DNA from 3 places in the Marmoricola sp. URHA0025 HA25 genome. Region 3 is predicted to be linked to each of the others. Evidence: predicted binding sites of a transcription regulator. Region 3 holds the regulator's gene; each other region holds the start of a gene.

Region 1 (10,089 bases), 710 kb from region 3:
CCGGTCGGGATCGGGGCACCGGTCATGATCCGGACCGCCGTGCCGGGCGACATCGCGAAGATCTGTGTCTGGCCGGCGGCGATCTCCCCCACCACCGGCAGGTGCACGGGTCGCTCGGGTCCGGCCTCGGCCACGTCGCGGAACACCACCGCGTAGCCGTCCATCGCGGAGTTGTCGAAGACCGGCAACGAGATCGGCGAGACCACGTCCTCGATCGCCGGCAGCCCGAGCGTCTCGAGCAGCGGCTGGTCGTACGCGGGCAGCTCGTCGATCCGCTCGAGGACGAGCGCGAGGTGCTCGTCGACTCCCATCAGGGCGTTGTCGGGCATGGCCCCCACCCTATGACCGCCGGAGCGGTCAGCTGCCGAGCACCGTGCCGGACTCGACGCGCCCGCGCTCGCCGTCGAGCTTCACGCTCCCGACGACCTTGACGTCCGCGCCGAAGGTCCAGTCGCCGTCGACCACCAGCGCCTCGGCCTCGCGCAACGAAGGAGCGCCCTCCTTGAAGCGCCGATCGAAGTCACCGACCAGCTTGTAGATGCCGTCGAGATCGACGAACGGCACCATCCGGGCAGCCTGGTCCAGCACGAAGTCCGGACCGATGTCGTAGACGTCGGAGCGGAGCACCAGCAGGTCGTTGGTGGTCTTCACCGGCACGAACCGCTGCCGCGTCACCTCGATCGTCTGGGCGCCCTCGAAGATCTCGATGGCCGCCCCCATCGCCGACTCGATCTGGATCACCTCCGGCGTCGAGGCGTCGGCCGGGTCGATGTTCTTCACGTTGCGGATCAGCGGCAGCCCGAGCACTCCGTCACGACGGTCGAGCTCGGCCTGGAGCGCTTCGAGGTCGACCCAGATGTTGTTCGTCGAGGTGAACCTGTGCCGGTCGAGGTCGGCCAGCGCGTCACGGTCGGCCGGCAGCGTCTGCGCGGTCTCGCGGAGCACGATGCGCCTGTCGGTCTTCCGGACGGCGAAGTGGCCGCCCTTGCGGTCCGAGGGGATCCGCCGCACCGCCTCGATGGCGAACGGTGCTCCCGACCGCGCGAACCAGCCGGCCACCCGTGGCTCGGCGACGGCCCCCAGGTTGTCGGCGTTGGAGATGAAGAGCCAGCGGTACCCGGCGCCGAGCAGCGTCCTGGCGAGCCCGGTCGCGGAGATCGCGGTGTAGAGGTCGCCGTGCCCCGGGGGGCACCACTCGAGCGTCGGGTCCTTGGGCCAGCTCACGGGCGTCAGGTCGGTCTTGAGGAGCTTGGGCTCCTTGTTCTGCATGAGCTCCAGGGGGATCCCGTCGATCGCCAGGTCGGAGTACCGGGAGAGGGCGGCGAGCGTGTCGGCGCTGGTGCGGAAGCTGTTCATGAAGATCAACGGCAGCCCGGCGCCGTGGGCGCTGCGCAGGTGGAGCACCTGCCGCGCGATGATGTCGAGGAACGACAGTCCCCGGCGCACGCAGAGCAGCGACTTGGCGCGCTCCATGCCCATCGACGTGCCGAGCCCACCGTTGAGCTTGATGATCGCGGTCTCGCGCAGAGCCCGGACGTCGGCGTCCTCGTCGGTCTGCACGTCGGCCAGGGCAGGCATGTCCATCGGCTCGATGGTGGACTCGGGGATCATCCCGGTCTCGCCGCGCTCGAGCTGCCGGTAGTGGTGTGCGAACACGTCGATCGCGAGCGGGTGCACCCCCGCGGCAGCCATCTTGTCGCGCGCCAGTCGCAGTCCCGGACCGCTTCCGCCCTCGTTCATACCTCGATCGTAGGGTCGTCAGTGCCATGGACAACATCGAGGCCACCAAGCTCGCCCTCCGCGACCAGCTGCTGACTGCTCGCGGGCGCCTGCCCGTCGCCGAGATCGCGGCCCGCGCGCACGCCGTCGCCGAGCTGCTGACGGCCGCCCCGGAGGTACGCCGGGCCGCGACCGTCGCGGCGTACGTGTCGGTCGGCCGGGAGCCGGGCACGGGCGTGCTGCTCGACGCACTGGCCGCCGCGGGCAAGCGGGTGATCCTCCCGCTGCTGCGGCCCGACAACGACCTCGACTGGGCGGCCTACACCGGACCGGAGGGGCTCCTCTCGGCAGGCCGCGGGCTGCTCGAGCCGGCCGGCCCCGCTCTGGGGGCCGACGCGATCGCGACCGCGGACGCGGTCGTCGTCCCGGGCCTGGCGGTCGACCGCACCGGCCTGCGGCTGGGCCGCGGCGGCGGGTCCTACGACCGGGTGCTCGGCCGCGTCCCGGTGGGCACCTTCACCTGCGTCGTGCTCAACGAGTCCGAGCTGCTCGACGTCGTCCCCACGGCGAGCCACGACCGGCGGGTCACGGCAGCGGTGACCGAGCAGAGGCTCATCCGGTTCTGAGCACGGGCGACGGCTCGATCCGGCGCGGATGGTCGCGTATGATTGGCACTCGACGCGGACGAGTGCCAATCGCCTCGTCGCCCCAGACCGGTTGACCCAAGGAATGCCCGTGCCGACGTACCAGTACTCCTGCACCGAGTGCGGCCACTTCTTCGAGGCCGTCCAGAGCTTCAGCGACGACTCCCTGACCGTCTGCCCGGAGTGCGAGGGCCGGCTGCGCAAGGTCTACAACGCGGTCGGCGTCGTCTTCAAGGGCTCCGGCTTCTATCGCACCGACAGCCGCGGCTCGACCGGCGGGTCGGAGGGTGGCTCGGAGGTCGCGGCCTCCACCTCGACCGGCGACTCCGGGGCGACCAAGACCGAGACGAAGAAGAGCGAGAGCAAGCCGGTCGCCGCGGCGACCACCGCCGCGGACTGACCGCTTCCCCGGGACCTGTGGACAGTCCCGACGGCACGGCACCCACGCTGCCTAGCGTGGAGGAATGAAGCCGCTGAACCTGCTCGACGACCTGCGCCGCCGGATCCTGGTCCACCGACGCGTGCTCGGCGGCTCCCTCGCGGCGCTCGCGGTCTGGCTCGTCTTCCAGTCCGCGTCCACGCCACCGCCGGCCACCGAGCCCGTGTGGACGGCGGCCCACGACCTGCCCAGCGGCACGGTCCTGAGCCGTGGCGATCTGGCCCGCACCGGCTTCGCTCCCGGCAGCGTGCCGGTCGCGGCCGTCCGGTCGGTCGGTGCGGTCATCGGCCGGACGCTGGCGACACCCCTGGGCAGGGGCGAGCCGATCACGGCCGGCCACCTCACCGGCACGGAAGGCCTGGCCGGCTACCCGGGGCGTTCGGCGGTCGCGGTCCGGATCCCCGACACCGACGTCGCCGCCCTGCTCACTCCCGGGCAGCGGGTCGCCCTGGTGGCATCCGACCCCCAGGGCGGGCAGCAGCCGGAGCGGGTTGCGGACGACGCCGCCGTGCTGGCTGTCCCCGAACGCGGCGCCGGCGCTGCGGCCGGCTCGCTAGGCGGCCGGCTGGTGGTCTTCGCCGTGCCCCGCGAGGAGGCCGACGAGGTGGCCGCCGCGGGCACGACGCGCTACCTGAGCGTCGTCTGGAGCCGCTAGCGTGCCGGTGTCCGCACAGCGCCCGACTCGGGCACGGCCCAGGAGGTCACATGACCGGCTTCAAGAACTTCCTTCTACGGGGCAACCTCGTCGAGATCGCCGTCGCGTTCATCGTCGCCGGTGCCTTCGGTGTGGTCGTCAAGACCTTCACCGAGTGGCTGACGGGCCTGATGCCCGACTCCGCCCACAAGGTGTTCGGCACCGATGCACAGAGCTTCGGCGCCTTCCTGAACGCCGTGATCGCGTTCGTCCTCCTTGCAGCGGTCGTGTACTTCCTGGTCGTGGTGCCTTACACCAAGGCCAAGGAGCGGTTCTTCCCCAAGGAGGAGGAGGGCAAGCCCGCCGACATCGCGCTGCTGGAGGAGATCCGCGACCTGCTCGCCACCCGGAACGGCACCGTCTGAGGGGTCCCGGTCTGAGGCGGTCAGCCGTGGTGCGGGGGGACCTGACTCCTCAGCCAGTCCTCCTGCGCCTTCTCCTCGGTACGCCGGTCCGAGGCTCCGCCCTCGTCGGCGTCGTCCCCGGTCTGCTCAGGGATCACGTCGCCGAAGATCTCGGCCAGCCGGCGACGTCGCTTCGCCTCGGCGCGGGCCCGCGCCCGGGTGGCGTCCGGTGAGCTCGGCTCGTCACTCATCGCGCGGCCGCGGGCAGGGCCGCCGCGTCGAACCAGGCGGCGTCGAAGGTCGGGCGCCGCGGCGTCCAGCCGGTCTGGGCCGAGAAGTGGTCGGAGCTGACCCGCAGCGATCGCGTCAGCGGCTCGACCCGCGGACCGGCCAGGCGGCGCAGGACCGGACCCATGAAGGCACCGCTCTCGGCTCCGGCCGCCTTGGCGTAGGCGGCCACGAGCTCGCCCCGCAGCACCGGCTCGGCGCCGACGTTGTAGACCCCACGTGGCGCGTGCAGGGCGGCGACGACCGCCGGCCCGAGGTCGTCGGTGTGCACGAGGTGCGACCAGTTCTCGGGGCGGCCGATGCCGACGGGACGCTTGTTGGCCGCCGCCTTCAGCAGGAACCGGGTGGTCGGGTCGTCCCCGACGACGGTCCCGAAGCGCAGCACCACGCCGGCCCGTGAGCTCGAGCCGAAGTCGAGGACGTGCGACTCACCGACCGCGGCCGGCTCGGTCGCAGGGGTGATCTCGATCGGGTCCTGCTCCCGGATCCACGCATCGCCCCCGTCGGCGTACAGGTGGCTGACGCTCTGCTGGACGAGCCGGCGGACACCGGCCGCACGCGCAGCGGCGACCACGTTGGCCACCGCCTTGGTGCGCAGCGCGTCGTTGCGCCGCCAGGCCGTCGGCCACGCGGCGGAGTACCCGACCGGCACGCGGGAGGCGAGGTTGACGACTGCATCGGCGCCCAGGTAGGCGGCCTCGAGGCTGGCGGCATCGAACAGGTCGGCAGGTCGCGGACGCGCACCGAGGTCCTGGATCAGCGCGGTGTTCTGCGGAGAACGGGAGAGCACGTCGACGTCGTGGCCCGCGGCGAGGAGAGAGCGCACGGCAGCACGACCGATGACCCCCGTCCCCCCGGACACGACAACCCGCACCTGCCCATCTTGCATAACGAACCGATAACGCACAACTCGCCCCGCACGCCGCGCGCGGCGGAGGCGGGCGGCCGGACCACCCGCATCGTCAGGTGCAGAGACCCGCTGCGTGGGCCGCGGCCTTCTGCTGCTCCTCGGTCTGCGTGGACGTCGAGGACGGCGACTGGGTGGCCGAGGCAGACCCGCTGGGTGACCCACTGGACGTGCCTGTCGGCGTGGACGTCGGACTGCTCCCTGCGGTGGCGGCGCTCGCGCTGCCCGGCGTCACCGCGTCGGTGTCGAACTCGGCGGTCAAGGGCCTGTCACGACGGACCAGCTTCCACAGCTGGCTCGCCTCGGGCTTCCACTCGACGCGCGCGTTCGGGTCCTCGGGCCACGGTTGCCACGGCACCGTGACGAACTTGATGTTGTCCAGGCCGATCCCCTTCAGCGAGCTGCCGAGCGAGGCCAGCTGCTTGAGGTTCGCGAAGCCCGGGTCCGTCGTCAGCGAGTTGGTCGCGGCGTTGAGGAACTTCAGCAGCCGGACGGGGTTGGCCAGGGTGCCGGCGGACACGACCTTCTTGATCATCGCGGAGATGAAGGTCTGCTGCCGCTTCATCCGGCCGATGTCGCCGGTCGGCGCACCGAGGTCGTGACGCACCCGGACGTAGTCGAGGGCCTGCTGGCCGTTGACCTTGTAGGTGCCGGCCGGCAGCTGGATGTGCCCCACAGTGTCGTTGACCGTCGTCGGCACGCACACGGTGACGCCGTTGATCGCGTTCACCATGCTGCGGAAGCCGACGAAGTCGACGACCACGAAGTGGTTGATCCGGATGCCGGTCAGGCTCTCGACGGTCTTGACGGTGCAGGCCGGGCCGCCGATCGAGTACGCCGCGTTGAATTGCGTGATGCCGCCCGGGTCGACGCCGTTGCCGTTCTTCCGCGGACATGCCGGTCGCTGGACCATCGCGTCACGGGGCAGGCTCACGCCGTACGCGTACTCCCGGTTCGCCGACAGGTGCAGCAGGATCGTGGTGTCCGACAGGCCGGGCGTGTCGCCCCCGATGCCCTTGCCGTTGGCGCCCTCACGGGTGTCGGACCCCATGACGAGGACGTTGATCGGGCCCTTGACCTCTTCGGTCGGCCGCGGCCCCTGGAGGAAGTCCTCGGTCCCGATGTTGCCCTCGAAGTGCTTGTAGGCGACGACCGCGGCGCCGGAGAGCACCATGACCAGGACGCCGACGCCGATGCCCACCCGCTTCAGCACGCGCCGCGTCCGAGGCGTACGACCCCGGTGCCGCGGTGTTGCGTCGGACAAGTTCGACCCCACTGATCTCGACGGGTCCCGGTGCCCGCTCCCTCTCCCGTGACCCCCCATTGTGGAGGTAGGCCGCGATAGTCCCAAATCCACATGCCAAGATGTACGCCGTCCGGCCCGCCGGACCCGCCCCAGTAGCTCAGTGGATAGAGCAGCCGCCTCCTAAGCGAAAGGTCGCCAGTTCGACTCTGGCCTGGGGCACCCTTGCGCAGAGCAGAGCAGCACAGCGCTCGATGGCGAAAGGTCTTCGACTCTGGCCTGGGGCACCCTTGAGTGCGCAGAGCAGAGCAGCACAGCGCTCGATGGCCAAGGGGCGCGGCACCGGGGTCTCCGCGCCCCGGCCCGTCTCTGTGGTTCATCGCACAAGCGGCCCGGGTTGCCGTCGCTCCGAGGGCCGGTGTTTACTGATTAGGTAAGCCTTACCTGCCAACGCGACGGAGAGATCGTGCTCGCCAACTACCTGATCGGCCTGCGTGAGGGGCTCGAGGCCTCGCTGGTCGTGGTGATCCTGATCGCCTACCTGGTCAAGAGTGACCGCCGGCAGCTCCTCCCCCGGATCTGGACCGGCATCGCCGTGGCGGTCGCGGTCTCACTCGCCTTCGGCGCGCTGCTGACCTGGGGTCCGCGGCGACTGACCTTCGAGGCGCAGGAGGCCATCGGCGGAAGCCTGTCGATCGTCGCGGTCGCCTTCGTCACCTGGATGGTGTTCTGGATGGCGCGGCACGCCCGCGGCCTCTCCGGCGAGCTGCGCGGGAAGATCGACGTCGCCGCCGAGGCCGGCCGGGCCAGCCTGGCGGTCGTCGCAGCGCTCGCCGTCGGGCGCGAGGGCCTCGAGACCGCGCTCTTCCTCTGGGCCGCCACCCAGGCGGCGACCGACAACCAGGGCTCGACCACCACACCCCTGCTCGGCGCGCTCCTGGGCATCCTGACCGCGGTCGCCATGGGCTACGCCTTCTACAAGGGTGTGCTGAAGATCAACCTCTCGAAGTTCTTCACCTGGACCGGGGCGATCCTGATCGTCGTCGCGGCCGGAGTGCTCGCCTACGGCTTCCACGACCTCCAGGAGGCCGGCATCCTGCCCGGCATGCGCCACAAGGCGTTCGACATCAGCTCCACGCTCGACCCGAACTCGTGGATCGGCACGCTGCTGAAGGGCATCTTCAACTTCCAGCCGGACCCGACCTGGCTGCAGGTCATCGCGTGGGTCGCCTACCTCGTGCCGACACTGCTGATCTTCCTGCGCCGCGTGCGCACGCCCGCCACTCCCGCGCCCGCGGCTTCGCCGACACCGGTCGCACCTCGCTGAACGAACCGCCGGCCCACCACGGGCCCGCCCTGAAAGGTCAACCGTGAAGATCCGCCCGACCGTGGCAGCCTGCGCCCTGACGGCCGTGCCGCTGAGCACCTTGCTGGGTGCGTGCAGCCTCACCGAGTCCAACAAGTCCGACCCGAAGGGCGACGGTGCGATCACCGTGACGTCCTCCAGCAAGGCCTGCGAGCTCTCCGCGACCAAGGCGGGCTCGGGCACGCTGCGGTTCAAGGTGAAGAACACGGGCAGCAAGGTCACGGAGTTCTACCTGTACGCCGAGGACGGGGTCCGGATCGTCGGCGAGGTCGAGAACGTCGGGCCGGGCCTCACCCGCGACCTCGTGGTCACCGCCGCACCCGGGAAGTACGTCACCGCCTGCAAGCCGGGCATGGAGGGCGACGGCATCCGCGGCGACTTCACCGTCACCGACTCCGGCAAGGCGACCACGGCGTCGGAGGCCGAGCAGGCCAACGTCGACCGCGCCACCGACGGCTACGCCGACTATGTCAAGCACGAGGCCGAGGAGCTCCTCGAGCAGACGACCCAGTTCGTCCTCGCCTACAAGGCGGGCGACGACGACAAGGCGCGCGGCCTCTACGCCACCGCGCGGATGCACTGGGAGCGGATCGAGCCGGTCGCCGAGTCGTTCGGTGACCTCGACCCGAAGATGGACCTGCGTGAGGCCGATCTCGAGCAGGGACAGGAGTGGACCGGCTGGCACCGGATCGAGAAGGACCTGTGGCCACCGGCGAAGGGCTACACCGCCCTCACGAAGGCCGAGCGCGCGAAGTTCGTCGACGACCTGGTCGAGAACACGAAGACCCTGCACGAGCGAGTGCAGACCACGACGTACGACGTCACCCAGCTGGGCAACGGCTCCAAGGAGCTGCTCGACGAGGTCGCCACCGGCAAGATCACGGGCGAGGAGGAGGCCTGGTCGCACACCGACCTGTACGACTTCCAGGCCAACGTCGAAGGGGCGAAGGCGGCGTTCGAGCTGCTCGAGCCGATCCTGGAGTCGAAGGACGCGGAGCTCGAGGAGCAGATCGACGAGCGGTTCGACTCCCTCCAGACGCTGCTCGACAAGTACAAGGCCGGTGACGGATTCGTCTCCTACGACACCGTGACCGAGCCGCAGCGCAAGGAGCTCTCCGACGCGGTCAACGCGCTCTCCGAGCCGCTGTCGAAGATGACCGGGGCCCTCACCCAGTGACACCGACGGAGGCGGCCGGAGCGCCTGCGCAGGCTGCCCCGGGCCACTTCTCGCGACGCCGTCTGCTCGGCGCCGCGGGCGCCGGGGCGCTGGCCGGTGCGGCCGCCGTCGGAGCCGTCGAGGTCGCCATCGCCCAGGGCGACGAGCCCGAGGTCCCCTCCGCCGGCCTCGGCTACCCCTTCCACGGCGAGCACCAGGCGGGCATCGTCACGCCGGCCCAGGACCGGCTGCACTTTGCGTCGTTCGACGTGACCACCGACTCCCGGGAGGAGCTCGTCGCCCTCCTCGAGGCATGGACCGGTGCCGCCGCGGCGATGACCGCAGGCAAGCCGGTCGGCACCGGCGAGGTCACCGGCTACGACTCGCCGCCGGCGGACACGGGCGAGGCGCTCGGGCTGCCGCCGGCCGGCCTCACGCTGACCTTCGGCTTCGGGCCGAGCCTGTTCGAGAAGGAGGGCCGGGACCGGTTCGGGCTCGGCGCCCGGCGTCCGAAGGCGCTGCGCCGGCTCCCGCACTTCGCCGGCGACAACCTCGACCCGAGGCGCACCGACGGTGACCTGTGTGTGCAGGCGTGCGCGAACGACCCCCAGGTGGCGGTGCACGCGATCCGCAACCTCGCCCGGATCGGCTTCGGCACCGTGGCGATGCGCTGGGCCCAGCTCGGGTTCGGCCGGACGTCGTCGACGTCCCGCGCACAGGAGACGCCACGCAACCTGATGGGCTTCAAGGACGGCACCGCGAACCTCAAGTCGGAGGACACCGCCGACGTCGAGAAGTTCGTGTGGGTCGGCCCCGACGACGATCCGGGTGCACAGTGGCTCAGCGGCGGCTCCTACCTGGTGGCGCGGCGGATCAACATCCACGTCGAGCCGTGGGACCGCACCTCGCTGAAGGAGCAGGAGGCGCTGATCGGCCGCGAGCGGGCCCACGGCGCGCCGCTCTCGGGCGGCACCGAGTTCACCGAGCCCGACCTCGACGTCGCGGGCACCGGCGGTCCGCTGATCCCGCTCGACTCCCACGTCCGGCTGGCACATCCCTCGCAGAACAACGGCACCCGGCTGCTGCGCCGCGGCTACAACTTCACCGACGGCAGCGACAGCCTCGGCCGGCTCGACGCCGGGCTGTTCTTCGTCGCGTTCGTCCGCGACCCGGATCGGCACTATGTCCCGATGCAGCTCCAGCTCTCCGCGAAGGACGGGTTGATGGAGTACCTCCAGCACACCGGCTCGGGGCTGTGGGCGGTCCCGCCCGGCGTACGCGAGGGCGAG
Region 2 (10,089 bases), 1.7 Mb from region 3:
CGCCTGGATCGAGGAGAAGGGTCTCGCCGTGGCGGTGCACACCCGGCGCCTGCCGGACGCGCGGGCCGCGTTCGACCGCCTCCTCCCCGTGCTCGGTGAGGCAGCCCGCGCCCGCAACCTCGCGGTGGAGCCCGGCCGGCTGGTCATCGAGATCCGGGCAGGCGGGATGGACAAGGGCCTGGCCCTGAACCGGCTGGTCGACGAGTACGCCGCGAAGGCCGTCGTGTTCGTCGGCGACGACCTGGGCGACGTACCTGCCTTCGAGGCGGCCGGAAAGCTCCGCGCCCAGGGGATGCCGACGCTCATGGTGTGCTCCGGCTCGGACGAGGAGCCGACGCTCCTCGACCTCGCCGACGTCGTCGTCGACGGCCCCGCCGGCGTGATGGAGCTGCTTCGCCAGCTGACCGCAGATCTGGCTGCGGCGAGCAGCTGAGCCTTCCCGGACCGCGAGACGCAGCCGTCTCGGATGGCGGAATCGATGTGCACATTCTGAGACGGCTCTCTACGCTGGAGCACAGCTCATCGAGAGGGACTGAGGGATACGGCCCGTTGAAGTCCCGGCAACCGCCACGCGAGCCTCCGATCGTCGGCCAGCCGACCCGGGTCCGCGTGGTGTGGTGCCAAATCCGTCCCGCGCCGAGAGTCGGCCCCCGGGGAAGATGAGAAGGAGGCCCTCCTTGAGCACTGGAACCCTGAACGCCGCGACCTCGTCCGGCACCGCTCTGCGCGCGGGAGCCTTCGGCAACGCGACCCACCTGGTCTGCCGTGAGTGCGGCGCCACCCAGGAGCTCGGACCGCACTACGCGTGTCTGGAGTGCTTCGGTCCGCTCGAGATCGCCTACGACTTCCCGGTGGTCACCCGCGAGCAGATCGAGGCCGGTCCCCGCAACATCTGGCGCTACAAGGCGCTGCTCCCCGTCCCCGACGACATCGAGGGCTCGCCGAACACCGAGCCCGGCTACACCCGGCTGCTCAAGGCGGCCAACCTCGGCCGCGAGCTCGGCATCGCCGACCTGTGGGTCAAGGACGACTCCACGAACCCGACGAACTCCTTCAAGGACCGCGTCGTCGCCTGCGCGCTCAGCGCCGCCGTGGAGTTCGGCTCGAAGGTGTTCGCCTGCCCCTCGACCGGCAACCTCGCCAACGCCGTGGCCGCCGCGGGTGCCCGTGCGGGGATCAAGACCGTGGTGTTCATCCCCAGCGACCTCGAGCACCCCAAGCAGGTGAACTCCGCGATCTTCACCGACTCCCTGGTCGCCGTCGAGGGCAACTACGACGACGTCAACCGGCTCGCCTCGGAGATCGCCGGCGAGGAGGACGGCTGGGCGTTCGTGAACGTCAACGTCCGCCCCTTCTACGCCGAGGGCTCCAAGACCCTGGGCTACGAGATCGCCGAGCAGCTCGGCTGGCGGCTGCCCGACCAGATCGTCATCCCGGTCGCCTCCGGCTCGCAGCTGACCAAGGTCGACAAGGCGTTCCAGGAGCTCATCAAGCTCGGCCTCGTCGAGGACAAGCCCTACAAGGTCTTCGGCGCACAGGCGGCGGGCTGTGGCCCGGTCGCCACCGCGTTCAAGTCCGGCGCGGACGCGATCCGCCCGGTGAAGCCGGACACGATCGCCAAGTCGCTGGCGATCGGCAACCCGGCCGACGGCATCTACGTCCTCGACATCGCCCGGCGCAGCGGCGGCGCGGTCGAGGAGGTCACCGACGACGAGGTGCGTGCCGGGATCGTGCTGTTCGCCCGCACCGAGGGGATCTTCACCGAGACCGCGGGCGGCACGACCGTCGCGGTGCTCAAGAAGCTCGTCGAGACCGGTCAGCTCGATCCCTCGCGCGAGACCGTGGTGATCAACACCGGCCACGGCCTCAAGACCCTCGACGCCGTCGGCGGCCAGGTCGGTCCGGCGGCCACCATCGCCCCGACGTACGACGCCTTCGTGGCCTCCGGCGTCTAGCCACTCGCCCACTCACCAGACCACCAGGAGCACTCCGTGAGCGTGTCCGTCCGCATCCCCACCATCCTGCGCACCTACACCGGAGGTGAGTCCGAGGTGACCGTCGCCGGTGCCACCCTGGCGGACGTGCTGGACGACCTCGAGGCGAACTACGCCGGCATCCGCGCCCGGATCCTCGACGACGCCGGTGACATCCGTCGCTTCGTCAACGTGTACGTCGGCAACGACGACGTGCGCTTCCTCGACGGACTCGCGACGGCGACCCCGGACGGCACCCAGCTCTCGATCATCCCGGCGGTCGCCGGCGGCTGATCCCGCCTGCTCGACGACGTGCCCCCGGAGCGCAGCTCCGGGGGCACGTGTCGTGTGAGTCCGCGCTCTCAGCAGACGGCGGTCAGCTGGAACGGCTGGTCGGCCAGTGTCGCGCTGCCGGCCGTGCGCGTGTAGACGTGCACGTTGTCGGTCAGCAGGAACTGGGCGGTCACGTCGGCCTCACCGTGGACGACGGCCGCGGAGGTCGGGTCCCCGACCGTGGCGGTGAAGGCGCAGCTCGCGACCGGTCGGTTGAAGTCGACCCGGTACTCCCCGGTGGCGGTGTTGCTGACCGAGACGCCGCCGCTGCTGGCGTTCACGGTGCCGTCGGCCTCGACGGTCACGAAGAACACGCCCACGTCCTGGTGGCTGAGCGACCCGTCGGCGATGTCGGCGCCGCTCAGCGTGCCGTCTGCGACGTCAGCGTCGTTGAGCGAGCCGTCGGCGACGTCGGCGCCGCTCAATGACCCGTCCGCGACGTCGACCCCCTTCAGGTTGCCGTCACGCACGTCGATGCTCTTGACGGTGTTGTTCTTGATCTTGGCGCTGGTGATGAGCCCGCCGGCGACGGCGGTGCCGGTGCCGAACAGCGCGATCACGACTGCGCCGGCGATGACGGTGCTGAAGGTCTTGCCGGCCCTGTTGAGCTTGTTCATGTCCACTCCTCTGTGTCCTCGCCGCGGGACCCTGGTGGTCCGCGCCGGCGGTTGGTTCACAGATGGGAGTGCGTTGGGGCCGCGCTCCTTGCAACTTTCTCGATGAAGCTTTCCGGAGGGCTCTCTCGGGTCAGCTGTGGCCGTGCCCGCGTCCGTGGCCGCCGCCCGGTGATGCCGGACGGTTCTGACCACTCTTGCCGGGCGAGCCGTCGCCCGGATCGTGCTTCGCCCGCCCCGGCCCGACCGGCTTGTCGCCGCAGGCGTCCTTCGGAGGCCCCGTGTGCTCGCCCGACTTCGGGCCGCTGGCTGCCTCGGCCACGCAGTGCGCCCAGGCCTTCATCGCCTCGGCGTGCGCTCGACCGGGTCCGGATGCGGCGTCGGCGTGGTCCGCATCGGTCGAGTCTCCCGACTCGCCGGCGTCGTCGCCCTGCTCGTCTGCGTCGCCCTGCTCGTCGGCATCGTCGTCGGCCGCGGCTGCAGGGGAGGAGTGGTGCCCGGTGCCGGGGTCGTCGTCCGCGAGCGCGAGCGCTCCCGCGGGCGCCGCGACGGCGAGAAGCAGCAGCGCTGCCAGGGCGGTACCGCGCGTGAGCTTCATGGTTCCCCCAGTGGATGCGACGTCAGCCGATTGTCCGCCCGCGGGCCGCGCCCGGCAATGGCCCGCGCGAGTGGTTGCCCCGGCGCACCGGGGAGGCGGTGCGCCGGGGCCGTGAGGGAGAGGGGTCGGTGGCGTGCATGGAGCGGTCGAGGACATGGAGCGCGCCCGAACCTCTCTGATACCGGCGCCGGGGGTAGGAACTCTGGGAACGTTCCCAAAGACCCTTGACACGGCCCTGTGGCGCCCGTCACAGTGTGTGTGGGAACGCTCCCATACAGATGTGGGAGCGCGGGTGCAAGAAGTCAGGTACGGCCGCGCCACCTTTGCGGCCCGGACGGCGGCCCGACACGGGATTCGGTCCGCCGTCCGCCTGATCGCACGACATCTGCCTCCGGCCCTCGACTCCGGCGCGGTGGGGAGGGCTTCGATGACACGCAAGCCGGCGCCCGGACCGACCCCAGGACCGACCCCAGGACCGACCCCAGGGCCGACCCCAGGGCCGACGCCAGGGCCGACGCTCGAGCAGGTCGCGGCCCTGGCGGGCGTGGGACGGGGAACCGCCTCGCGCGTGATCAACGGGTCGGCGCACGTGTCCGAACGGAGCCGACGCGCCGTCGAGGCCGCGGTCGCCGAGCTGAACTACATCCCCAATGCGGCGGCGCGCACGCTGAAGACCCGGCGTACCGACGCGGTCGCGCTGGTGATCGCCGAGTCCGAGGACCGCATCTTCGGCGAGCCGTTCTTCGCCGGTGTCGTGCGCGGGATCAGCAAGGCGGTCTCCGCGGCCGACAAGCAGCTGGTGCTGCTGCTCTCCCAGGCCGGCGCCCGGAGCGCCCAGCTCGAGCGCTACCTGAGCCCGCACCACGTCGACGGCGTCCTGCTCCTGTCGCTGCACGACGACGACCTGTTGCCCGAGGTGATCCGGTCCCGCTCGCTACCGATGGTCGTCGGCGGACGTGGCGCGGAGACGGTCGGCGCCGCGTGGGTCGACGTCGACAACGAGCGCGGAGCCGGGCTCGCCGCGCAGCTCTTCGTCGAGCTCGGCTGCCGCGTGATCGCGACGATCACAGGTCCCCTCGACATGGCTGCGGGCCGCGACCGGTTCCTGGGCTTCAGGAATGCCCTCGACGCCGCCGGGCGCGAGCTGACCGACGACCTGGTGGCGTGCGGCGACTTCAGCCAGGCCAGCGGCAGGCGATCCATGGCCGAGCTGCTGCGACGCAGGCCCGACGTGGACGCGGTCTTCTGCGCGAACGACCCGATGGCGGCAGCCGCCCTGCAGGTCCTCCACGATGCCGGTCGGCGCGTTCCCGAGGACGTCGCCGTGATCGGCTTCGACGACTCGCCCCTCGCCCTGACCACGCACCCGCCGCTGACCACGGTGCGCCAGCCGCCCGAGGAGATGGGCCGCGCGATGGTCGAGCTGCTGCTCGCCCAGCTCGAGCGCCCGACTGCTCAGCCACAGACCCGCCTCCTCCACACGAACCTCGTCGAGCGGGAAAGCACCCGGCCGCGAGACTGAGCCACGCTCTCGTCGCGTGGTCTGCGGCCGGGACTCAGCCGGAGGCACGCCGTAGCAGGTGCCGGCGCTCGAGCTCGTTGTCGCACCGTGCGATGGCAGCGGCGAACTCGCCCTGTGCCTCGGCCTCGCGACCGGCACGGCGGAGCAGCTCCGCGCGAGTGCCGGGCAGCCGGTGCCCCGGCAGCTCGAGACCGTCGAGCAGCGCCAGGCCGGCGAGCGGGCCGTCCGCCTCCGCGACGGCGACCGCCCGGTTGAGCCGTACGACGCCGGACCCGGTGAGGGCCTCGAGCTCGGCGTACAGGCCGGCGATGCGCGACCAGTCGGTCCTGTCCGCACTCGGGGCGACGGCGTGGGCCGAGGCGATCAGCGCCTCCAGGAGCCATCGGGACGGTGGCGCGTTCACCAGCGGTGTGAGCAGGTCGAGAGCCTCGCCGATGGCGACGGCGTCCCAGCGGGTGCGGTCCTGGTCGGCCAGGACGACCACCTCACCGTCATGAACCCGGGTCGCGCGCCGCGAGTGCTGGAGGAGCTCGAGGGCGAGCAGGGCGTCCAGCTCAGGGCGGCCCGGCGCGACCTCACGGAGGACGCGCACGAGGCGGATCGCCTCGGCAGCGAGGTGCGGCCTGGTCGCGGCATCGCCGGACGCGGGTGCGTAGCCGGCGGTGAACGCCAGGTAGGCCACGTCGGCGGCCACGCCCAGGCGCCGGCCGAGCTCCGTCGGCTCGGGGACCGAGAAGGCCTCACCGGCCAGGCGCCGGCGAGCCCGGGTGAGCCGGGCGGCCATCGTCGGTGTCGGCACCAGGAACAGCCGGGCGATGTCCGCGGTCGACAGGCCGATGACCAGGCGCAGGGTGAGCGCAGCCGCCGACTCCGGCGCAAGCGCGGGGTGGGCGCAGAGGAGCACGAGCCGGAGCCGCTCGTCACGGACCTGTTCGCCGATGTCGGCCATCACGCGCTGCGCCTGCTCCTGCAGCTCGGCCTCGACGGCCAGCACGGGCATCCGCCGGGCGAGCACCTGGTCGGACCGCAGCCGGTCGACGATCCGCCGCCGGGCGGCGGTGAGCAGCCAGGCGGGCGGGTTGGCCGGTACGCCGTCACCTGGCCAGGTTCGGGCAGCGGCCTCGAACGCGTCGGCGAGCCCGTCCTCCGCGAGGTCCAGGCGGCGGTACTGCGCGACGAGCAGGGCCAGGAGCCGGCCCCACTCGTCGCGCCAGGAGTCTTCGAGCGCCGCGTCAGCCGGAGTGGTCGACACACGCCCGCACTTCGACGCGCCCCCCGCTCTCGGCGAGGATGCCGACGACGTTGAGCAGGTCCTCGAGGTCGTCGGTCTCCACGGTGTAGAAGCCGGTCAGCTGCTCGGTCGTCTCGGCGTACGGCCCCTCGGTCACCGTGATGCTGTCGAGCGATCCGGACACGGTCCGCGCACCGGCGCTGGGAGTGAGCTCCGCGCCCCCGGTCACCTTGTGCCCGCGCTCGGCGAGCAGCTCGGCGAAACGGTTGTGCTTGTCGTACATCGCGGCGCGCTGCTCCGCGCTCGCGGTCGCCCAGGTGCTCTCGTCACCGGGGAGGAGGACGGCGTAGCTGGTCATGGTGGTTCCTCTCGCTCAGAGTTGAGTGTGTCACCCCGATGACGGGCGAGCGGCAAAGAATTCGACAGCCCTGCAAGGCTGGTTCGGGTGAGTCCAGACCTCCTCCTGGCCACCTGCGCGGCGTTCCGCGACGGCGAGCCCGGCCACCCGCACCTCGACGACGCCCTGTCCGCCCGCGGCGTCACGGCGCGCTGGGTCATGTGGGACGACACCGAGGTCGACTGGGCGTCCGCAGTGGTCGCGGTCCGCGCGACCTGGGACTACGACGCTCGCGTCGAGGACTTCCTCCGCTGGACGCGCGCGGTGCCACAGGTGCTGAACGGCGCCGACACCTTCGCCTGGAACGTCGACACGGCCTACCTCGCCGAGCTCGCCGGCCTCGGGCTGGCCGTGGTGCCGACGCTCGTCGTCGACGGCGAGGAGTCGCTGCCCGCGGCCATCGCCGAGTTCGAGAGTGCCGTGGTCAAGCCGCGCGTCGGTGCCGGCGGGCGCGGCGTCGTGCCCGTCTCCATGCGACCGAGCGACGGTGCCGGTGGCGGACCGGCCGGCCTCGACGAGTCGATGCTCGGCCCGGGGCCCTGGGTGGTGCAGCCCCTGGTCGAGTCGGTCCGCACCGAGGGCGAGGGATCGGTGTTCGTCCTCGGCGGCGAGGTGGTCTCCGCTGCGCAGAAGAGGCCGGCGACCGGGGAGATCCGGGTCCACGAGATGTACGGCGGGACGACCGTCGCCGCCCCGGTCACGGGTGAGGCGGCCGCTCTCGCCCGTCGTACGGTCGAGGCAGCGGAAGTGCTGCTGGGCCACCAGCTCGACTACGCCCGGGTAGACCACCTGCGCCTCGCTGACGGGACCCTCGCGCTCAGCGAGCTCGAGGTGATCGAGCCCGGTCTCTACCTCGACGAGCTGCCCGGCAACGGTGCCGCGTTCGCCGCGATGGTCCGGCGCCGCCTCGACGGCCGCTGACCGGTGTCGAAAAGCGCTCCTGACGTTTGCACTCCCTTGGGTCGAGTGCTAAAACTGGGGTTGGCACTCTCCCTGTGAGAGTGACAAAACCAGGGCCGAGTAAGTCGAGGTCCGAAGGCGCCGCCGGGAAGGGTCCGGGGGGTCAGCCCGGGCCGTCCGTCGCGGGCGACGAATCGGCCGTCCGACTCATCTGCGTGAGGAACCGCACGAGTTATGTCGAAGCTGATTGCTTTCAATGAGGAGGCCCGGCGCGGTCTGGAGCGTGGCATGAACACGCTCGCAGACGCCGTCAAGGTCACCCTCGGCCCCAAGGGCCGCAACGTCGTCCTCGAGAAGAAGTGGGGAGCACCCACCATCACCAACGATGGTGTGAGCATCGCCAAGGAGATCGAGCTCGAGGAGCCCTACGAGAAGATCGGCGCCGAGCTGGTCAAGGAGGTCGCGAAGAAGACCGACGACGTCGCCGGCGACGGTACGACGACCGCGACCGTGCTCGCCCAGGCGATGGTGCGCGAGGGCCTGCGCAACGTGGCCGCCGGTGCGAACCCGATGGCGCTCAAGCGCGGCATCGAGACGGCCGTCAAGGCCGTCACCGACGCGCTCCTGGAGATGAGCAAGGACGTCGAGACCAAGGAGCAGATCGCCGCGACCGCGTCGATCTCCGCCGCCGACACCACCGTCGGTGAGGCCATCGCCGAGGCGATGGACAAGGTCGGCAAGGAAGGCGTCATCACGGTCGAGGAGTCGAACACCTTCGGCCTCGACCTCGAGCTGACCGAGGGGATGCGGTTCGACAAGGGCTTCATCTCGCAGTACTTCATGACCGACCCGGAGCGCATGGAGGCCGTCCTCGACGACCCCTACGTCCTGATCGCGAACCAGAAGGTCTCCACGGTCAAGGACCTGCTGCCGCTGCTGGAGAAGGTCATGCAGTCCGGCAAGCCGCTGCTGATCATCGCCGAGGACGTCGACGGCGAGGCGCTGTCGACCCTGGTGGTCAACAAGATCCGCGGCACCTTCAAGTCGGTCGCGGTCAAGGCGCCCGGCTTCGGTGACCGTCGCAAGGCCATGATGCAGGACATCGCGATCCTGACCGGTGGCCAGGTGATCTCCGAGGACGTCGGTCTCAAGCTGGAGTCGACCGGCATCGAGCTGCTCGGCCAGGCCCGCAAGGTCGTCATCACCAAGGACGAGACCACCATCGTCGAGGGTGCCGGCGACGAGGACCAGATCAAGGGCCGCGTCAGCCAGATCCGTGCCGAGATCGAGAAGAGCGACTCCGACTACGACCGCGAGAAGCTGCAGGAGCGCCTGGCCAAGCTGGCCGGCGGTGTCGCGGTGATCAAGGTCGGCGCGGCCACCGAGGTCGAGCTGAAGGAGCGCAAGCACCGCATCGAGGACGCCGTTCGCAACGCGAAGGCGGCCGTCGAGGAGGGCATCGTCGCCGGTGGCGGCGTCGCGCTGCTGCAGGCCACGGTGAAGGCGTTCGAGAAGCTCGAGCTGCTCGGCGACGAGGCCACCGGCGCGAACATCGTCCGGCTTGCTGCCGAGGCGCCGCTCAAGCAGATCGCGATCAACGCGGGTCTCGAGGGCGGGGTCGTCGCGGAGAAGGTGCGCAACCTGCCCGCGGGCCAGGGGCTGAACGCCGCGACCGGTGAGTACGTCGACATGGTCAAGGCCGGCATCATCGACCCGGCCAAGGTCACCCGCTCGGCGCTCCAGAACGCCGCATCGATCGCCGCCCTGTTCCTCACCACCGAGGCGGTCGTCGCGGACAAGCCGGAGAAGGCTCCGGCCATGCCCGGCGGCGACGGCGGCATGGGCGGCATGGACTTCTGATCCGTAGCGCCTGAGCTTGCGAAGGCGCGTTGAACGGATCAGGTCGAGGAGGGCTCCTCGCTCCCGAGCTTGCGAGGGAGAGTTGAGCCCGTCTCGAAACCGACAGTCCCGTCCGTCAAGTACACCAACAGCAGGGCCCCGGTCTCACGACCGGGGCCCTGCTGCTTGTGCAGTGCGTGAGCCGAGCAGCGTGCGCCCTCAGAAGACGTTCCGCGTGCGGAACTGCACGCTGATCCGTGGCCCGACGGGCCTGGTCGTCTTCGGGACGGCGTGCTCCCAGGTGCGCTGGCAGGAGCCGCCCATGACCAGCAGGTCGCCGTGGCCCAGCCAGTGCGTGTGCTCGACGCTGCCTCCCTTCGGGCGCAGCAGCAGCTTGCGTGGCGAGCCGAGCGAGACGATCGCGACCATGGTGTCCTCGGTGCGCGAACGGCCCAGGCGGTCGCCGTGCCAGGCGACCGAGTCGTTGCCGTCGCGGTAGTAGCAGCAGCCGGCGGTCACGAACGGCTCGCCGAGCTCGGGCTGGTAGTGCCGGGTCAGCAGGTCGCGGGCCTCCGTGAGCGAAGGGTGCGGCAGCTCCTCGCCGATGCCGTAGAAGCACACGAGGCGGGGTACGTCGACGACGCGGTCGTACATCTCGCGCCGCTCGGCGCGCCACGGGATC
Region 3 (10,089 bases):
CCTCGATCCCCAGAACAAGGAGAAGCACCATGTATCCCACCTCAGAATCCCCCTGGGCCGCGGAGTTCGAAGCGGTCCGACGACAGCGCGGCCGAGGCCGCGGACACGGCCGGCACGGCTTCGGCCCCGGATGGGGCGGCCCGATGGGCGGCCCGCCGCCGTGGGTGGCCCAGATGTTCGGTCCGCAGTGGGCCGGCCACAGCGGCGGCCGCGGCGGGCGCGGTCGCTCCCGGGTCCGCCGGGGCGACGTCCGCACCGCGATCCTCGACGTCCTGGCCAACGCTGCGGAGCCGATCAACGGCTACCAGGTGATCCAGCAGATCGCCGAGCGCAGCAACGGCGCGTGGAAGCCGAGCCCCGGCTCGGTCTACCCGACGATCGCGCAGCTCCAGGACGAGGGCCTGGTCGAGGACGCTGCGACGGGTCGCAAGACCCTGCAGCTCACCGACGCCGGTCGCGAGCGGGTCGCTGCCCACGCCGAGGACATCGCGGAGATGTGGCGCACCTTCGACGACGACGAGGCCCAGGACGGCTCGGGCGACCTCCGCCAGGTCATCGGGCAGACGGTCGGTGCGATCATCCAGGTCGCCTCGACCGGCACACCGGACCAGCGCGACAAGGCGGTCCAGATCCTCGCGGACACGCGGCGACGCCTCTACGGGCTGCTCGCCGAGGGCCCCGACGCAGACGACGCAGACCCCGAAGCCGACGAGCAGGAGTGAGCACGATGTACCGACCCGACCAGCGGCCCGACCTCAGGCTGAGCGACGCCGACCGTGACCGGGCGATCGCACGGCTCAGTGAGCACTACGCCGCCGGACGCCTCGACAAGGAGGAGTTCGACGAGCGCAGCGACGCGGTCTGGACGGCGAGGACCTACGCCGACCTGGCCCCGATCTTCGCGGACCTCGGGTCGGTGCCGACCGAGCGCGAGTGGCCCGCCAACCGGGGTCGTCGGGGCCCGTGGGGTCGGCGCGGCTTGTTGCCGGTGCCGTTCGTGCCGGTGCTGCTCCTGCTGATCGCCCTCACCGTGCTCACCCACATCCCGTTCGTGCTGCTGGCGTTCTTCGCGTGCGGGTTCGTCTTCCTGAGACGGCGGCGCCGCTACCACTGGTGACGCGCTCAGATCAGCGGCAACCGCTTCTGCGCCCGGGGGAGGTGCTCGTAGCCCCGGCGTACCGCGTCGGCCAGTGCCTCACGCGGGTAGGGCCACTCCGCCGCATCGAGGGCCTGGTCGAGCGGGACACCCCGCCCGGCCAGGTCCCTGATCGTCTCGGCGACCACGCCGAGCGCCGCTCGCTGCTCCTGGACGTAGTCGCGGCCGACGGGCGCTCCGTGCCCCGGCACCACCACGGTGCCGGGGCCGACCAGGTTCAGCACCAGGTCGAGGGTCGACGGCCAGTCCATCGGGTAGCAGTCACTTCCGAAGCCCGGCACCGCCGCGCGCGCCGTCGACTCCTCGACCAGGTCACCGGCCAGCAGCAGGTCGGCGTCCGGCACGCGTACGACGAGATCCCCGCGGGTGTGGCCGCGGCCCGGGTGCACCAGCTCGACGACCCGGTCGCCGAGGTCGACGGTCAGCGCAGAGGAGAACGTGCGCGCCGGCACCACCTCCGTGGTGGCGACCAGCTCGGCGTACCGCGCGTCCTCGTCGACCTCGGCGGCGGCCTGGGCGCGGATCCGCGCCGCGTGCTCGGGAAGGTCCGCGGCTGCGTCCTCGTGCGCCACGAGCTCGGCTCCCTCAGCGGCGAAGACGCCGTTGCCGAAGGTGTGGTCGAAGTGCACGTGGGTGTTCACGGCAGCCAGCAGCGGAGCGCTCGAGAGCCGGCGGAGGTCGGCCAGGACGGCACCCGCGGCGGCCTCCGAGGCGTTCGTGTCGACCACCAGCAGGCCTTCCGACCCGCCGACCACCCCGACGTTGACGTCGAACCACTCGTAGCGCGCCACCCACACCCGGTCGGCCACCTCGGCGAACATGCTCATGGCGCCACCCTAGAGAGGCCGGCGCAGGACCCGCCGCCTAGTAGACTTGGCACTCAGCGTGCAGGAGTGCCAGCAGCCGAGGTCGAGAGGAGTCGACATGATCGAGGATCGCAAGCTCGCCGTGCTGCGGGCGATCGTCGAGGACTATGTCGCCACCCAGGAGCCGGTCGGGAGCAAGACGCTGGTCGAGCGGCACCGCCTCGGCGTCTCGCCGGCCACGGTGCGCAACGACATGGCCGCGCTCGAGGAGGAGGGGCTGATCGCCCAGCCGCACACCAGCGCCGGCCGGATCCCCACCGACAAGGGCTACCGGTTCTTCGTCGACCGGCTGACCAGCCTCAAGCCGATGTCGGCCGCGGAGAAGAGGGCGATCGCCACCTTCCTCGAGGGTGCGCACGACCTCGATGACGTCGTCCAGCGCAGCGTGCGGCTGCTCGCGCAGCTGACCCAGCAGGTCGCCATCGTGCAGTACCCCACGCTGGCGCGCTCCACGGTGCGCCACGTCGAACTGGTCGCACTCAGCACCTCACGGCTGCTCGCGGTGCTCATCCTCTCGACCGGCCGCGTCGAGCAGCGGGTGATCGAGGTGCCGGTCGAGCTCACCGACGACGTCATCGCGGACCTTCGCGGCCGGGTCAACGCAGGCGCGAGCGGTGTCCGCATCTCCGACGCTGCGGCGGCCCTGGGCCGGCTTCCCGAGGAGGTCACCGCCGAGAGCCGGATGACGTACTCCATCGTGGCTGCGGCGCTGGTGGAGGCGATGTCCGACCACCGCTCCGACCAGCGCGTCGTCGTCGGCGGCACCGCCAACCTGGCCCGCTTCGGCGACAGCTTCGAGCGCTCCGTGAAGCCGATGCTGGAGGCCCTCGAGGAGCACGTCGTGCTGCTCAAGCTGCTCGGCGAGGCCACCTCGCCGGCCGAGGTCACCGTGCGCATCGGCCACGAAGGACCCATCGACGAGCTGTCCTCGACGTCGGTGGTCGCGACCGGCTACGGCGCGGCCGAGGAGGCGCTGGCTTCCCTCGGCATCGTCGGCCCGACGCGGATGGACTACCCCGGCACCATGGCTGCGGTGCGCGCCGTAGCACGCTATGTCTCGACAATCCTCGACGAAGGATGAGCTGAACCCCGTGACCCAGGACCCCTACGCGATCCTCGGCGTCGACCGCGATGCGGACGCCGACACGATCAAGAAGGCCTATCGCCGGCTCGCCCGGCAGTACCACCCGGACGTGAACTCCGAGCCGGGTGCAGCGGAGCGCTTCAAGGAGGTCTCGCACGCCTACGAGGTGCTGTCGGACCCGGAGAAGCGCCGCGTCTACGACCTCGGCGGCGACCCGTTCGGCGCCGGCGGATTCGGCCAGGGCGCCGGGTTCTCGTTCACCGACATCATGGACGCGTTCTTCGGTGGCCAGCAGGCAGCCGGCCGTGGTCCGCGCCCGCGCCAGCGCCGCGGTCAGGACGCTCTCGTGCGGATCGACCTCGAGCTCGCCGAGGCGGCGTTCGGCACGACCCGGGAGCTGAAGGTCGACACGGCGGTGCTGTGCTCCACCTGCCGCGGCTCCGGGGCGGCCGAGGGCTCCCGCCCGATCACCTGCGAGACCTGCCACGGCCGTGGCGAGGTCCAGCACGTCCAGCGGTCGTTCCTCGGCGAGATCCGCACCTTGCGGCCGTGCGCCGCCTGCCGCGGCTACGGCGAGATCATCCCCGACCCCTGCCGCGAGTGCGCGGGCGACGGCCGGGTGCGGTCGCGGCGCGCGATCACCGTGAAGATCCCGCCGGGCGTCGACACAGGCACACGTGTTCAGCTGAGCGGCGAGGGCGAGGTCGGGCCCGGAGGCGGTGCCCCCGGAGACCTGTACGTCGAGGTGCACGTCGCCCCGCACCGGATCTTCGAGCGCGACGGCCTCGACCTGCGCTGTCGGGTCAGTGTCCCGATGACCGCGGCCGCGCTGGGCACCAGCATCGAGCTGCCGCTGCTGGAGGGCGACCTCGACAGCGAGGACGCGACGGTGGAGCGCTCGGTGACGCTCGAGATCGCCCCGGGCACCCAGTCCGGCACCGAGAAGGTCCTCCGCGGGCGCGGCGTACCGAGCCTGCGATCGGCGGCGCGGGGCGACGTGGTCGCCACCGTGGAGGTCGAGACGCCGACCCGGCTCGACGAGCGGCAGGAGGAGCTCCTGCGCGAGCTCGCGGCGCTGCGCAACGAGGAGTCACCCGACGGCCGGATGCAGCCCGCGCACAAGGGCATGTTCGGCCGCCTCCGCGACGCCTTCAACCAGCGATGAGCTGCCGATGACCGGCTCCCGGTCGTGAGCCTGCCGGTCTTCCTCACCGACGCGGTCACGAGCGCAGTCCAGGGCGACCTGGTCGTGCTCGACGGCGACGAGGGCCGGCACGCCGCCACCGTGCGGCGCATCCGCGAGGGTGAGCAGCTCGTGCTCAGCGACGGCGCCGGCACTTCTGCGACCTGCACGGTGACCGAGGCGGGCCGGTCGACGCTGTCGGTCCGGGTCGACTCGATCGGGCACGCCGAGCGACCGGTGCCCCACGTCACCGTCGTCCAGGCGATCCCGAAGGGCGACCGTGGCGAGCTCGCCGTGGAGATGCTGACCGAGATCGACGTCGACCGGATCGTCCCCTGGGCAGCCGCGCGCTCGGTCGCGATCTGGCGCGGGGACCGTGCTGCGAAGTCGCTGTCGAAGTGGCGGAGCACCGCGCGCACGGCGTCGAAGCAGGCACGCCGGTCGTGGCTGCCCGAGGTGACCGCACCGGCCTCGACCGACGAGGTGATCGCGCTGCTCGGTGAGGCGGACCTCGCCGTGGTGCTCCACGAGTCCGCCCAGGTGCCGCTCGCCGCCTTGCCGCTCGAGGGTGTCGAGACGGTGGTGGTGGTGGTCGGTCCGGAGGGCGGCCTCACCGACGAGGAGCTCAGTGCGTTCGCGGCGGCCGGGGGAGAGGTGGTGCGCCTCGGGTCCTCGGTGCTACGCACCTCGACGGCCGGCGTCGTCGCCGTGTCCGCGCTGCTCGCCCGCACGCTCCGCTGGAGCTGAGACGAGCAGGCGCAGAGGGTGAGCGCCCGACGGGAACGACTCCTGGGAGATCGAGGATCGAGTCAGCTCCCGCCGGGCAGCTCCGCATCGGTCACGACCGCTGATGTCGCTCGCGGTCTGCCCGGGCCGATGCGCCTTTCCGCGATGGTGGCCACGGCCCCCTGTTCCGTGGCCGCCACGTCCACCACTCCCGGCCGGCGGTGGCCGGGGCGGCGCACGACAAGGACGGATCACGCACAGCGCGTGTGCAGGCGGACGGAGGCCGTCTGACTGCGTCACCTCGGTCTGCCACGACGTCCCCCATCGCATTCTCACTGAGAGCGGCGGGGTCCGGGCCGTCGACGCCCATCCGGTGCTGGCCTGGGACGTCACCTCGAACCTACACCCGACTTCGGATCCGCGACAGACCTCGTTGCGACGTGGTTCGGGCGCAAACAGGCGTAGAGTTCGAAGCGGCCGGAACCGTGGAGTGGCCGTCCAGGAGGTGCGGGGGACGGGCTGCGGCATGTGGGGGGATGAGGCGGCGATCTCGGATCCGGACGGTCTGCGCCGCCTCGCCGACTTCTGCCGCATCGGCGTGCTCCGGACGGGGGTCCAGGCGATGACGGTCACCTGGGCGAACGCATTCGCGAGCCTCGAGCTCCTCCTGGCCACCGACGAGGTTGCCGAGCGCGTGGCGGAGCTCGAGTTCGCGCTCGGGCAGGGCCCCGGCGTCGATGCGGTCGAGTCGGGGCTCCCGACCGCCGCCGACGACCTGGAGAGCAGGGTGTCCTTGCATCGGTGGCCGCTGTTCGCCGTCGAGGCGGTCACGGCCGGCGTCCGCGCGATCCAGGCGTACCCGATCATGATCGACGACAAGGCCTTGGGGACCGTGGGGCTGTACTCACGAGCGCCCACTCGCCTCACCAGCGAGCAGCACCGGCACGCGACCGACATCACCGAGCTGATCGGTCTGGCCCTGGTCGACCCGCGTGCCGGCGACAGCATCGGATCCGGCCTGCGGATGACGGTCCACCAGGCAGCCGGGATGGTCATGCAGCAGGCGGGAATCACCATCGAGGAGGCGCTGATGCTGCTTCGCTCGGTGGCCTTCAGCGAGGACCGGCAAGTCACGCACGTTGCCGCTGACGTGATCTCGGGACAGCGGCGTTTCGGGGAGGCAGAGGTTCGGAAAGGCGGGGATGGCCCATGAATGAGAGCCAGGAGAACCACGACACGAGCAGGCAGGCCGCCCTGGTGGCCCAGAGCTTCGTGGCGCTCGCCGACACCCTGGTCGACGACTTCGACGTCGTCGAGCTGCTCGACCGCCTGGTCGCGGACTGCGTGACGCTCATCGGCGTCGACGCCGCTGCCATCCTCCTGGTCAACCGCGACCGGCACCTGGAGGTGGTCGCCAGCTCCAACGAGGCGTCCTACCTGATGGAGGTCTTCCAGCTCGAGAGTCGCTCGGGTCCCTGCCTCGAGGCGGTCGAGACCGGTGAGCCGGTCTCGGTCACCGATCTCGGGCAGGTGCAGCGACGCTGGCCCGCGTTCTCGCACGCCATCGAGGGGGTCGGGTTCTCCGCGGTCTACGCCCTGCCGATGCGGCTGCGCGAGGAGAAGATCGGCGCCCTCAACCTCTTCAACTCCACCCAGCCGCCGCTCTCGGAGTTCGACGCCCGGCTCGCCCAGGCGCTCGCCGACGTCGCCACGATCGGCATCCTCCAGCAGCGCACGGTGTCCCGCGCCTCGATCCTCGTCGAGCAGCTGCAGCTGGCTCTGAGCACCCGCATCTCCGTCGAGCAGGCGAAGGGCGTGATCGCGGAGTTCGGCGGGCTCGACATGGGCGTCGCCTTCGAGGCCATCCGCGCCTACGCCCGCAGCAACCACCTGAAGCTCAGTGCGGTCGCGGAGGCACTGGTCCGCCGGGAGCTCGAGCCGGCGCGGGTGATCCCGCGACGAACGTCCCTCTGAGTCAGCGAGCCAGCAGCTCGGCGATCCGCTCCTTCTCGCCCTCGACGGCACGTCGCTCGGTCGCAGCCAGGGGCCGATACGGCTCGACCTCGAAGACACTGCCGTCGAAGCGCCACGATCCCGCCAGCAGGCCGTCGACGAAGAGGGTCGGGCCGACGCCGCCGTTGGGGCCCATCCATCTCCTGCGCATCTCGTCCGGTGCGACCCGATCCCGGTCGGCATGGGACAGGAACAGGTTGTCGTAGGTCCCGAGCATCACGGTGGGAAGCGCAAGGTCCTCGTCGGCGAGCACGCCGTCCGGTACGTCGTACAGGGTCCGGCCCTGGTCGTCGGTGTGCGTGACCAGCTCGCCGGCCGCGTGCAGGTCCTTGAACACCGGGGCGAGCCGGCTGACCGCCGACCACTTCGTCATGTCCGCCGGTGTCGCCGGCCCGTAGGCGCGCAGGTAGCGCCGCACCAGGTCACGCACGTCGGGCTCCGCGAAGGGCCGGCCGAGCCACTCGTCGGCGAGTGCGTAGACCACGCCGCCGCTCTGCTTCCACAAGCCACGCGGTGGTGCATGGAGCAGCGGCACGCGCTCGGGGACGACGTGGCGCAGGACCGGCTCCGGCACGTCCGGGAACTCCTCGGCGAGCCCGAGCGCGAGCTCCCCGATCGGGACCGCTGCACCCCCGGTCAGCTTGCGCACGCCGGACGTCAGCACCTCGTTGGTGAGCCCGGCAGCCGGCTTGTTCTGCGCGCTCGACCCACTGACCCGGTCGAGCGCCGGCTGCACCCACGGACGCAACGTGAGCGCGTCCTCAGGGGTGAGGACGTGCACGGTGCCGCGCATGGTGCGGAAGCGCACCAGGTGGCGGCGCTCGAGACTGCCGGACAGGTTCTGCGGGTCGAAGCCGCCGATCCGCGCGGCCAGGGAGAGGTAGGGCGGCAGGTTGTCCTGTGCCTGCAGGCCGATCAGGTGCTCGACCATCTCTGCGGTGCCGTGGACGGTGCGGTGCCCGGGCACGAGCTGCTGGCGCAGCCACAGCGTCGTGGTCAGGGCTCGGGTCGACAGCCGGGTCACTGGACGGTGATCTCCTTGGTGTCCTGGTCGACGGGCCGGCCACCACCGGACTCGTCGGTGTCGTGCACGACCAGGGTGTAGGTGCCGGGAGGTGCGGTGACCTCGAACGAGTACGGCGACAGCGTGCAGCACTCCTGCGCGGTGGTGAAGCCGTGCTTGACGACGTCGCCGTCCTGGGTGAGCTCCCACGCGACGTTCGCCTCGAAGGCGGCGGCTCGGCCGGTCACCGTGAACGTGCCGGAGACCTGTGCGCCGTCGGCCGGCGAGTCGACCTGCACCGGCGCGAGCACGTCGTCGGGGTTGTCGGCCGCGAGCGGCTCGGCTGCCGGTACGCCGAGGACCATGTCGGTGTGCTGGCCGTCGATGAGCAGCTGCACCGGCAGCCGGCCCCGGCCCACCGCGGCCTGCGCCGAGTACACGAGCTGCTGGACCGCCAGGCCGGCGTCGTCGGCCGACATCTCTGCGGGTCGGTCGCGGACGCCACTGGCGAGGTCGATCACGATCGTGTCGCCGTCCTGGCCGACCCTGCCGACGGTCGCTCCGGCGGGCCACAGCGTCCGGTAGTCCGGGTCGTCGGGCTTCCCGTTGACCGCGGCGACCGCGGCAGCCTTGAGGAGGCAGTCGGTGTCGCCGCAGAGGTCCTTCCGCTGGAACTCTCGGAACAGCTTGTCGCCGTGGGCGGTGCTGCCGGCGAAGTACACCGGCACCGCGCGGGGGGCGTGGCCCGGGTCCGTCGAGGACGTCGTGGGCGTCTGGGACGGGCCCACGGTCGGCGTGGTCGACGGTGCGACCTTTTGGTCGTCGTCGGTGAGCCAGAACGCACCACCCACGACGGCTGCCATCACGGCGGCGACGGCCAGGGTCGGGAGGAACCAGCGCTTCATGGGGATCACCTTGTCGGTTCGGGATCGGATGTCGTCGAGCGCGTCGCGGGGCCGCACGTCGGCGACCGCCTCGTGGAGCAGCCGGCGGAGGTCGTCGTCACCGGTGTCGATCGGGCCTGTCATGAGTCCTCCTCGGGCGAGAGACGTGCGCGCAGGGCTGCAGCGGCACGCGACGCGTGGCTCTTCACCGCACCGCGACTGATGCCCAGCGTGGCGGCGATGTCGGCCTCGGAGAGGTCGAGGTAGTGGCGCAGCACGAGCACCTCGCGCTGCCGGGTCGGGAGCGCGGCGAGGGCGTCGAGGACGGTCGAGCGTCGCTCCGTGCGCAGCACGGCCTCGTCGGCGGGTGCCCCGTCGGGCAGCGGATCGGGCTGGTGCCGGGCGACCACGGTGCGGTGGCGCAGCGCGCTCCGCGACCGGTTCACCACCGTCTGGCGCAGGTACGCCGGTGCCTTGGCCGGGTCGATCCGGTGCCAGCGTCCGTGGACGGCGACGTAGGCGTCCTGCACCACGTCCTCGGCGAGGCCCTGGTCGCGCAGCAGGAGCACGGCCATCCGGACGAGTCCCGCGTAGTGGGTGGCGTAGAGCTCCTCGAGCGCCGCGTCGGCGTCAGCGGTGTCGCCAGGGATGGGCGCCTCCTCCGCCGTCGAGAGCATGACCGTGTTCACGATACTGGGACGCGCAGCCCCGACCGGTGGTTTACACGCCGACGCCGGCTGGTTGAGGAGTTGCGCGGCAACCGTCGCGAAACCCTGCCTATGCTCAGGATCATGACCGCGGATCCGGAGTGCCTGTTCTGCAAGATCGTGGCCGGTGAGATCCCGGCAGAGGTCGTGCACGAGACAGCGACGACCGTGGCGTTCCGCGACCTGGAGCCGCAGGCGCCGACCCATGTGCTCGTCGTTCCGCGCAGTCACTACCCGAACGCCGCGGAGCTGGCCGCCGGCGAACCGGCCACCGCGGCCCACCTCTTCGACGCGGCACGGGAGATCGCCGCCCAGGAAGGGCTCGCAGAGGGATATCGCCTCGTCCTCAACACCGGACCGGCGGCCCACCAGACGGTCTTCCACGTGCACGTGCACCTGCTCGGCGGCCGGTCGATGGGCTGGCCGCCCGGATGAGACGCGCCCTCACTGCCCTTCTCGCCGGTGCT

What was found. Region 3 encodes HrcA, which represses chaperone genes, less so after heat shock. Its sites were predicted from a motif close to TTGGCACTCGNNNNNNNCGAGTGCCAA; they were not measured.
Region 1: the regulator HrcA is predicted to act here: its motif matches at 2,388-2,414, upstream of ACVW00_RS04000 (FmdB family zinc ribbon protein).
Region 2: the regulator HrcA is predicted to act here: its motif matches at 7,615-7,641, upstream of groL (chaperonin GroEL).

The regions. Positions count from the first base shown of each region.
Region 1 is NZ_JBSSCD010000001.1:821,637-831,725, reverse strand. It holds gene glp (molybdotransferase-like divisome protein Glp) at 1-329, opposite strand, end outside; gene ACVW00_RS04010 (UTP--glucose-1-phosphate uridylyltransferase) at 358-1,740, opposite strand; gene ACVW00_RS04005 (5-formyltetrahydrofolate cyclo-ligase) at 1,767-2,345, shown strand; gene ACVW00_RS04000 (FmdB family zinc ribbon protein) at 2,455-2,763, shown strand; gene ACVW00_RS03995 (SAF domain-containing protein) at 2,828-3,457, shown strand; gene ACVW00_RS03990 (MscL family protein) at 3,508-3,861, shown strand; gene ACVW00_RS03985 (hypothetical protein) at 3,882-4,091, opposite strand; gene ACVW00_RS03980 (NAD-dependent epimerase/dehydratase family protein) at 4,088-5,017, opposite strand; gene ACVW00_RS03975 (LCP family protein) at 5,091-6,248, opposite strand; tRNA gene ACVW00_RS03970 (tRNA-Arg) at 6,428-6,500, shown strand; gene efeU (iron uptake transporter permease EfeU) at 6,745-7,605, shown strand; gene efeO (iron uptake system protein EfeO) at 7,649-8,821, shown strand; gene efeB (iron uptake transporter deferrochelatase/peroxidase subunit) at 8,818-10,089, shown strand, end outside.
Region 2 is NZ_JBSSCD010000001.1:3,270,647-3,280,735, reverse strand. It holds gene otsB (trehalose-phosphatase) at 1-433, shown strand, start outside; SAM riboswitch class I at 517-666, shown strand; gene thrC (threonine synthase) at 678-1,955, shown strand; gene ACVW00_RS16185 (MoaD/ThiS family protein) at 1,992-2,267, shown strand; gene ACVW00_RS16180 (hypothetical protein) at 2,336-2,923, opposite strand; gene ACVW00_RS16175 (hypothetical protein) at 3,054-3,518, opposite strand; gene ACVW00_RS16170 (LacI family DNA-binding transcriptional regulator) at 3,673-5,040, shown strand; gene ACVW00_RS16165 (RNA polymerase sigma factor) at 5,075-6,292, opposite strand; gene ACVW00_RS16160 (YciI family protein) at 6,273-6,629, opposite strand; gene ACVW00_RS16155 (ATP-grasp domain-containing protein) at 6,717-7,589, shown strand; gene groL (chaperonin GroEL) at 7,803-9,428, shown strand; gene ACVW00_RS16145 (alpha-ketoglutarate-dependent dioxygenase AlkB) at 9,627-10,089, opposite strand, start outside.
Region 3 is NZ_JBSSCD010000001.1:1,527,167-1,537,255, forward strand. It holds gene ACVW00_RS07455 (PadR family transcriptional regulator) at 30-722, shown strand; gene ACVW00_RS07460 (DUF1707 SHOCT-like domain-containing protein) at 728-1,117, shown strand; gene ACVW00_RS07465 (MBL fold metallo-hydrolase) at 1,123-1,983, opposite strand; gene hrcA (heat-inducible transcriptional repressor HrcA) at 2,081-3,103, shown strand; gene dnaJ (molecular chaperone DnaJ) at 3,114-4,271, shown strand; gene ACVW00_RS07480 (16S rRNA (uracil(1498)-N(3))-methyltransferase) at 4,296-5,036, shown strand; gene ACVW00_RS07485 (GAF and ANTAR domain-containing protein) at 5,542-6,228, shown strand; gene ACVW00_RS07490 (GAF and ANTAR domain-containing protein) at 6,225-6,989, shown strand; gene ACVW00_RS07495 (winged helix DNA-binding domain-containing protein) at 6,991-8,052, opposite strand; gene ACVW00_RS07500 (Gmad2 immunoglobulin-like domain-containing protein) at 8,049-9,059, opposite strand; gene ACVW00_RS07505 (SigE family RNA polymerase sigma factor) at 9,056-9,592, opposite strand; gene ACVW00_RS07510 (histidine triad nucleotide-binding protein) at 9,707-10,057, shown strand; gene ACVW00_RS07515 (hypothetical protein) at 10,054-10,089, shown strand, end outside.